DNA from 4 places in the Citrobacter rodentium NBRC 105723 genome. Region 2 is predicted to be linked to each of the others. Evidence: predicted binding sites of a transcription regulator. Region 2 holds the regulator's gene; each other region holds the start of a gene.

Region 1 (2,201 bases), 2.2 Mb from region 2:
TATCAGCACATCAATGACTGCATGGGTGATGAAAACTACCGTGTTGCCGCCCGTGCGCTGATGCTTAAAGAGCAGGCGCCAACGCTGAAGGTGCAGGGCGTGGATTTAACCCGCTATGCCGATCTGCTGATTGAGCGCTATAGCAACCCGGCGCTGCGTCACCGCACCTGGCAGATTGCGATGGACGGCAGCCAGAAACTGCCTCAGCGTATGCTCGACTCTGTGCGCTGGCATCTGGCGCACAACAGCAGTTTCGACCTGCTGGCGCTGGGCGTGGCGGGCTGGATGCGCTATGTCGGCGGCGTGGATGAGCAGGGCAATGCCATTGAAGTCAACGATCCGCTGCTGCCGGTAATTCAGAAAGCGGTGGAATCCAGTGCGGAAGGCGAAAGCCGCGTTGAGGCGCTGCTGGGTATTGAGGCTATTTTCGGCAATGAGCTGCCGCGTGTCGAACTGTTCACCAGTAAAGTAAAAGCAGCCTATCAGGCTCTGCTGGCGGATGGGGCGAAAGCGACCGTGGCGAAATATGCCGCGAATCTGAAGTAACGCTTTATCTGTTGCCGGATGGCGCTTTTTTATCCGGCCTGTTCTGAACGGACAGGCCGGAGAAGGGAAACGCCATCTGGCAGTCACACCATTAGTTCATGCCGAGACGAATCAGTTCGACCGGCGCAAACTTACCTTCACAACCTTCCACTTCCACGGTTTTCTCGCGGCGGATTTGCGCGGCGTCCAGACCGTCGGTCATGATCGCGGTGATTCGCCCGGTATGCCCGGTGCCGCTAATCATGACGCGGCTGCCAGTGGTGATTGCGTTACGGTTACGATCGTATGTCATCATGGTGTCTTCTCCTTTCCAACTTACCGTCAAAGCCCGTGGGCTCTGGTCCCACGTAACGGGCGCTATATAAATACGCTCATCAGTACGGACTTTTTTTGTTTTTGATCAAGCTCACATCTTTTTTGCGGCAGATATGATGGGGGAGAGAAGATTGTTGCCTCACCCACGGCGGGGTGAGGTTGGGGAGGGAATTACTCTTCGGTAAACCAGTCGCTGTTTTCCTGACGGATCAGCTGAACCGACTCGCCAATTTCCTGCAGGTGCTGCGTCATGGCTGTCTCGACGGCATCGGCGTCATGCTTTTCCAGCGCCGAAAAAATGTCCTGATGCTGGCGCAGCAGCATCTCTGGCGGCGAGACGTGATCGAGACTCATATAGCGCACCCGGTCGATGGTGGCCTTAATATTTTCGATGGTGTCCCAGGCCAGCTGGCAGTCGGCGATAAGCGCCAGCTTCTGGTGAAAATCGTCATCCAGCTCAAAAAAATCATTCAGCTGCTTACGTTCAATGGCAATGCGCTGCTGATTAAGATTCTGCTCAAGCTGATAGCACTGGCTGTCCGTTATCATCGCCGCCGCCCGGCGCGCCACCGCGCACTCAATAGCCTGGCGCACAAAGCAGCCGTTTCGTACCTGTGATAATGAGATTTTATTGACGTAACTGCCGCGCTGGGGACGGATCTGAATTAAGCCGTTCTCCGCAAGCTTAATAAAGGCTTCCCGCACCGGCTGGCGTGACACCTCAAAGCGCACGGAGATCTCTTTTTCGGACAGGGGGGTGCCCGGCGCAATAAGGCAGTGAACGATATCACGACGAAGGATGCGATAAATCTGCTGATTTACGGGCTGTGTGGGATTGAGTTGCGTTTCGACGGTCATTCGCTCTTACTTATTAGAAAGTTAACGTCTGGATTCTACCACTTTTTTGCCGCGAGCTATACCCGGCCCGCAGGCCGGGATGAAAATTTAACCACGATGAACGCTCAGTCCGGCGAAAGATTGCGTGACGGGCATCATTTCGACGGTGTTAATGTTCACATGGGCAGGCAGCGTGGCGACCCACCAGACCGCTTCCGTAACGTCTTCCGGGGTCAGCGCGACGGTATTTTCGTAGGTTTTACCGGCTTTGGCGTCATCGCCTTTAAACCGCACGTTTGAAAATTCCGTTCCGCCCACCAGGCCGGGCTCGATATCGGTGACGCGAACGGCGGTGCCGTGCAGATCGGTACGCAGATTCAGACTGAACTGGCGGACAAAGGCCTTTGTCGCGCCATACACATTGCCGCCGGCATAAGGCCAGCTTCCGGCGGTGGAGCCGATATTGATGATATGTCCGCGGTTGCGTTCGACCATGCCGGGAA
Region 2 (2,201 bases):
GAGAGATCGACCGCCCGCGCCACTGCGGCATCTTTCAGGTCATTACCCGTAACGATGAAATGCAGATTGATATGGGTGAACAGACGCGGCGCTTCTTCGCGACGTTCAGAGGTCAGCTTCACTTCGCAGTTGGTCACATCCTGACGGCCTTTTTGCAGAATGGAAACCACGTCAATGGCGCTGCAACCGCCAGCGGCCATTAACACCATTTCCATCGGGCTGGGGGCCTTATCGCCTGAGTTGCCGTCCATCAGGATCTGGTGCCCGGAAGCCGACTCGCCGAGGAAGGTTAACCCTTCAACCCATTTAACACGCGCTTGCATATCTCGTAACTCCAATGTTGCAATTTTCCCCACAGATTACGCGCCCGCGACAAATCTCGCAACGGAAGGCGACCTGCGTCATGCTGAAGCGAGACACCAGGAGACACACAGCTAAAGCTATGCTAAAACAGACGAGATGCTACGGTGCGTTGACGTACTGTGTATGCACAGGATTTCATATTAAAGGCTGCTGCCGTTATTGACAGCCTCTTCCCGGGAAGCGGGAAGCACATTTTTGCAACCCCAGAGACAGCGGTGTTTTCTGGCTCTGGAGACAGCTTATAACAGAGGATAATCGCGCATGGTGCTTGGCAAACCGCAAACAGACCCGACTCTCGAATGGTTCTTGTCTCATTGCCACATTCATAAGTACCCGTCGAAGAGCACGCTGATTCACCAGGGTGAAAAAGCGGAAACGTTGTATTACATCGTGAAAGGCTCGGTAGCAGTGTTGATTAAAGATGAGGAAGGGAAAGAAATGATCCTTTCTTATCTGAATCAGGGTGATTTTATTGGCGAACTGGGCCTGTTTGAAGAAGGCCAGGAACGTAGCGCATGGGTACGAGCTAAAACAGCATGTGAAGTGGCGGAAATTTCCTACAAGAAGTTCCGTCAGCTGATCCAGGTCAACCCGGATATTCTGATGCGCCTCTCTTCCCAGATGGCCCGCCGCCTGCAGGTCACCTCAGAAAAAGTCGGCAATCTGGCTTTCCTTGACGTGACCGGGCGTATCGCCCAGACGCTGCTGAATCTGGCGAAACAGCCGGATGCCATGACCCACCCGGATGGTATGCAGATCAAAATCACGCGCCAGGAGATTGGTCAGATCGTTGGCTGCTCCCGCGAAACCGTTGGTCGTATTCTGAAGATGCTGGAAGATCAAAACCTGATCTCCGCGCACGGTAAGACCATCGTCGTTTACGGCACGCGTTAATCCCGTCGGAAACGGCGCGTTACCCCGGTAGCGCGCCGTTTTTGTTTTACCGATGTGGCGCAGACTGATTTATCACCCGGAGATCAACTACGCACTCCGTCAGACGCTGGTGCTGTGTTTGCCCGTGGCCGTCGGCCTGCTGATCGACCAGCTCCATCTGGGCCTGCTTTTTTCCCTCGTTCCCGCCTGCTGCAATATTGCCGGGCTTGATACGCCGCACAAACGCTTCTTCAAACGCCTGATAATCGGCGCGTCGCTGTTCGCCGGTTGTAGTCTGATCATGCAGCTGCTGCTGGCCCGCACGGTGCCGCTGCCGCTCATTCTGACTGTCCTGACGCTTATCCTCGGCGTCACCGCGGAAATCAGTTCGCTCCACGCCCGCCTGCTTCCCGCGTCGCTGATCGCCGCGATTTTTACCCTCAGTCTGGCGGGGAATATGCCGGTCTGGGAGCCGCTGCTGATCTATGCGCTGGGCACGCTATGGTACGGGCTGTTTAACTGGTTCTGGTTCTGGCTGTGGCGCGAACAGCCGCTGCGCGAGTCGCTGAGCCTGCTGTATCGTGAACTGGCAGACTACTGCGAAGCCAAATACAGTATGCTGACTCAGCACGCCGATCCGGAAAAAGCCCTGCCCCCGCTACTGGCGCGCCAGCAGAAAGCGGTTGACCTGATCACCCAGTGCTATCAGCAGATGCACATGCTGTCGGCGCATCGCAATAATGATTACAAGCGGATGCTGCGCGCCTTTCAGGAGGCGCTGGATTTGCAGGAGCATATCTCGGTCAGCCTGCACCAGCCGGAAGAGGTGCAAAAGCTGGTGGAACGCAGCCATGCGGAGCAGGTGATTCGCTGGAATGCGCAAACCGTCGCCGCGCGCCTGCGGGTGCTGGCGGATGATATTCTGTACCACCGCCTGCCCACGCGGTTCACCATGCAAAAGCAGA
Region 3 (2,201 bases), 460 kb from region 2:
CACCAGCGTGCTGCCGCCGCCAGCGAGCGGCAGGGAGTTGTAGCAACTCACCACGCCATAACCGCCTTTTGTGAAAATTTTATCATTTACCGGGCCGTTGGAAATATGCGGCTTGCTGCATTCACAGATATTTTTCGCCACCGTCAGCAGCAGGTCGTCCGGCGTGATCTGCGGGTCGTAGATAAAGGTCAGGTTTGGCGCAACCTGCTTCAGATCGGCATCGGCGCGTAAAATGGCGCGGGTGACAGGGCCATCGGCGGGGCCGATATTGGCATGCATAAACGCGTCCGGCAGGGTTCTGTCGAGATAGCGCCAGAAACGTTTTATTCGGCTATCAATCTCATCTTGTGTTAGAATTTTAACATAAGGCTGCAACAGCGCATCAAGCTGACCGAGGTAGACCGGCATTGAGGTCACGGACGGCACATGGTAGTAGAGAATGGTCAGTAGCGAGAGCGCATCGTCGAGATCCTGCGCGCCTTCCAGCTCCAGCCACGCGGAGCCGTTGCGCAGAAAACGGGCGTAATCGGGCAACACATAGCGCGGTTTGAACGGCGCATGACCTTCAAACATATCGCAGATTACCCCGTCGTCCAGCGCCTGGCGCGCCCCGGCGGGCAGTTCAGGATAAGGCAGATTGTTCTCGGCCTCCAGCGCCAGAAAATGGCGTTTTTGCGCCGGGCTGAGCACCGAACTGGTGACGATTTGCTGGCAGCGTTGTTGCAGCGCGGTTTCGTTTGACGTGGACATCGGGATTCCTTATATGCCGGAAAGCGTGCGGACATTGTAGGAATAAGCGGGTTTATGGCTTTTGATCCTGATGCGCCTGCGGGCAGAAGTACATGCCAGAAAAAGAAATTTATTTGAAGTTGATCGCATTACGGTAATGCAAATTTGTACCAGGTTTTCATTAACTGTGATGCATATCGAAGTGTAATCGCGGGTGGATGTTAGAATACTAACAGACCCGCACGGTAAGAATTTTATACGGCGATGCCGTTGGAGAATGTTATGACCGATTTAACTGCAAGCAGCCTGCGCGCCCTGAAGCTGATGGATCTGACGACCCTGAATGACGACGACACCAATGAAAAAGTGATTGCACTGTGTCATCAGGCGAAAACCCCGGTGGGCAATACGGCAGCAATCTGTATCTACCCGCGCTTTATCCCGATCGCGCGTAAGACGCTGAAAGAGCAGGGCACCCCCGAGATCCGTATCGCCACGGTCACTAACTTCCCGCACGGTAATGACGATATTGAGATTGCGCTGGCGGAAACCCGCGCGGCGATTGCTTACGGCGCGGATGAAGTTGACGTGGTGTTCCCGTACCGCGCGCTGATTGCCGGCAACGAGCAGGTGGGCTTCGATCTGGTGAAAGCCTGTAAAGACGCCTGCGCTGCGGCCAACGTCCTGCTTAAGGTGATTATTGAAACTGGCGAACTGAAAGAAGACGCGCTGATTCGTAAAGCGTCGGAAATCGCTATCAGGGCCGGTGCGGACTTTATTAAAACCTCGACCGGTAAAGTGCCGGTAAACGCCACGCCGGAAAGCGCGCGCATCATGATGGAAGTGATTCGCGATATGGGCGTGGAAAAAACCGTTGGCTTCAAACCGGCGGGCGGCGTACGTACGGCGGAGGACGCGCAGAAATTCCTCGCCATCGCGGACGAGCTGTTCGGCGAACAGTGGGCGGATTCCCGTCATTACCGCTTTGGCGCCTCCAGCCTGCTGGCGAGCCTGTTGAAAGTACTGGGCCACGGCGACGGTAAGAGCGCAAGCAGCTACTAATAGCATTGTTCGCTGTAGGCCGGATAAGGCGTAGCCGCCATCCGGCGTTGTTCCGGTTCGCCGGGTGGCTGGCGCTACGCTTACCCGGCAAATGCCTGATGGCGCTTCGCTTATCAGGCCTACGGAAGGCTTACACTCTTTTCTCCAGGAGGTACTGTGTTTCTCGCACAAGAAATTATTCGTAAAAAACGTGATGGTCATGCGCTGAGTGATGAAGAGATCCGCTTCTTTATCAACGGCATTCGTGACAATACCGTTTCGGAAGGTCAGATTGCCGCCCTGGCGATGACCATCTTCTTCCACGATATGACCATGCCGGAGCGCGTATCGCTGACGATGGCAATGCGGGATTCAGGCACCGTCCTGGACTGGAAGAGTCTGCAACTGAACGGCCCAATCGTTGATAAACA
Region 4 (2,201 bases), 1.8 Mb from region 2:
CGCTCAGGTTCAGGTTAAGGGTTTCCAGATCGGTTTTCCCGCCCATCGAGCCTGCGGCGTAAGTATTATTAAACTCGGTCGCCAGACCATAGTTAGAGGTGACGGACGCTCCCCAACCGAACTGATCGTTAATGGGAGCCACAAAGTGCAGGTTCGGCACCCATGCCGTCGGCGCGATGTTGTCCTGGCTGGCGTCGTTACCGATGCGCGAGCGACCGGAAATATCCACGTCCGGATCGACAAAAATTGCGCCGCCAGAGAAGGTCGGACGGTCGAACATGGTGATCAGCGCCGGGTTGCGACTGACGTTACCCGCATCGTCAGCGATTGCGCCTTCCCCGGAATAGGCCCGGCCAAGACCAGAGGAAGAAAATTCGTTTAGCTGAAAGCCTGCAGACCAGGCCTGGGTGGAGATAAGTGCCACTGCGACTGCGAGAGCAGACTTTGTAAACAGGGTTTTCTGGCTCATGACCATAACCTCATGATTTATTTTTATACAAACTATGTTACATGCTGTAACAGGAGCGCGAAGTGTAGGGTCTGCGGTACGACTTGGAAATCAGACCAGTGGCGAGAGTATAGGTCTGACCAGCTAATATGTTGCAAGTATGTTTATAAGTTTTTTCAATTGTGATCTCAGAAACGCGATCCAGCTGGCAAATTTGCCGGGGTCTCTCATCAACCGTTTGGGTGAAATTTGTTTTAGATCATTTTTAAGTGTGATTTCGGTCACTTCTCTCATTTTGCATAATTAACCGCTGGAGAGGCGAAAGTCGGGGGCGTAAAATATCCCCATCGTTTATCTGGCACCCTGGGTGCGAATACAGAGGAAATCTACAATGAGTAAATGCAGTGCTGATGAAACCCCGGTTTGCTGCTGTATGGATGTTGGTACCATCATGGACAACTCCGATTGCACCGCGTCATACAGCCGTGTGTTCGCTAACCGCGCAGAAGCTGAAGAAACGCTGGCGGCGCTGACCGAAAAGGCGCGTAACGTGGAATCTGAGCCTTGCCAGATCACCCCGACCTTTACCGAAGAGTCTGACGGCGTGCGCCTGGATATCGATTTTGTTTTTGCCTGCGAAGCCGAAACGCTGATCTTCCAGCTGGGTCTGCGTTAATCCCGCCTTTCTCTGCCCCGACGCGCTTCTGTCGGGGTAGTTCCTTTTTTTCCCGCCATTACTGAGTGTGTCGTAGCTCTCACTTTCATCGCCCTCTGCTTGGCTAAATGTAAAAAATTGGTTAAGACTGTGATCAGGTCAGACCACTTATTTTATTTTTACAGGGGAGTGTTATGAGTCAGGCTTTACCGCTGGTCACCCGTCAGGGCGATCGCATCGCTATTGTGAGCGGTTTACGTACCCCCTTTGCCCGCCAGGCTACCGCTTATCATGGCATTCCCGCCGTCGATCTCGGAAAAATGGTGGTTGGCGAACTGCTGGCGCGCAGCGAAATTCCCGCTGATGTTATCGAACAACTGGTGTTTGGCCAGGTTGTGCAGATGCCGGAAGCGCCGAATATTGCCCGTGAAATTGTGCTGGGAACAGGAATGAGCGTCCATACCGATGCCTACAGCGTGAGTCGGGCCTGCGCGACCAGCTTTCAGGCGGTGGCTAACGTGGCGGAAAGCCTGATGGCCGGCACTATCCGCGCCGGTATCGCCGGCGGCGCGGACTCCTCTTCCGTGCTGCCGATTGGCGTCAGCAAAAAGCTGGCGCGGGTGCTGGTCGATGCCAATAAAGCCCGCACGATGGGGCAACGTCTGAAGCTCTTTTCCCGTCTGCGTCTGCGCGATCTGTTGCCCGTGCCGCCCGCCGTCGCTGAATACTCGACCGGCCTGCGGATGGGCGATACCGCCGAACAGATGGCAAAAACCTACGGCATTACCCGCGAGGAGCAGGATGCGCTGGCGCATCGCTCGCACCAGCGCGCCGCGCAGGCTTGGGCCGACGGAAAACTGAACGACGAGGTGATGACGGCCTGGACGCCGCCGTATAAAGCGCCGCTGTCTGAGGATAACAATATTCGCGGCAATTCGACGCTTGCCGATTATGCCAGGCTGCGTCCGGCCTTTGATCGCCGGCACGGTACGGTGACCGCCGCTAACAGTACGCCGCTGACGGACGGCGCGGCGGCGGTGATCCTGATGACTGAATCCCGCGCAAAAGAGCTGGGGCTTATCCCGCTCGGCTATTTGC

Evidence for each region. The regulator CRP, encoded in region 2, controls carbon source genes, mostly activating them, when cyclic AMP is high. The targets are predictions, from matches to a motif close to ATGTGANNNNNNTCACAT.
Region 1: a site for CRP is predicted at 941-958, ahead of ydfZ (putative selenium delivery protein YdfZ). Genes of this name have one in related genera too.
Region 3: a site for CRP is predicted at 862-879, ahead of deoC (deoxyribose-phosphate aldolase). Genes of this name have one in related genera too.
Region 4: a site for CRP is predicted at 718-735, ahead of K7R23_RS12760 (YfcZ/YiiS family protein). Genes of this name have one in related genera too.

What each region holds. Positions count from the first base shown of each region.
Region 1 is NZ_CP082833.1:4,009,404-4,011,604, reverse strand. Features, by position in the region: gene K7R23_RS19030 (mannitol dehydrogenase family protein) at 1-546, shown strand, start outside; gene ydfZ (putative selenium delivery protein YdfZ) at 638-841, opposite strand; gene K7R23_RS19020 (GntR family transcriptional regulator) at 1,033-1,719, opposite strand; gene ydfG (bifunctional NADP-dependent 3-hydroxy acid dehydrogenase/3-hydroxypropionate dehydrogenase YdfG) at 1,807-2,201, opposite strand, start outside.
Region 2 is NZ_CP082833.1:889,770-891,970, forward strand. Features, by position in the region: gene K7R23_RS04240 (OsmC family protein) at 1-323, opposite strand, end outside; gene crp (cAMP-activated global transcriptional regulator CRP) at 625-1,257, shown strand; gene K7R23_RS04250 (YccS/YhfK family putative transporter) at 1,310-2,201, shown strand, end outside.
Region 3 is NZ_CP082833.1:432,191-434,391, reverse strand. Features, by position in the region: gene K7R23_RS01975 (YjjI family glycine radical enzyme) at 1-750, opposite strand, end outside; gene deoC (deoxyribose-phosphate aldolase) at 1,012-1,791, shown strand; gene deoA (thymidine phosphorylase) at 1,948-2,201, shown strand, end outside.
Region 4 is NZ_CP082833.1:2,696,288-2,698,488, forward strand. Features, by position in the region: gene fadL (long-chain fatty acid transporter FadL) at 1-469, opposite strand, end outside; gene K7R23_RS12760 (YfcZ/YiiS family protein) at 840-1,124, shown strand; gene fadI (acetyl-CoA C-acyltransferase FadI) at 1,298-2,201, shown strand, end outside.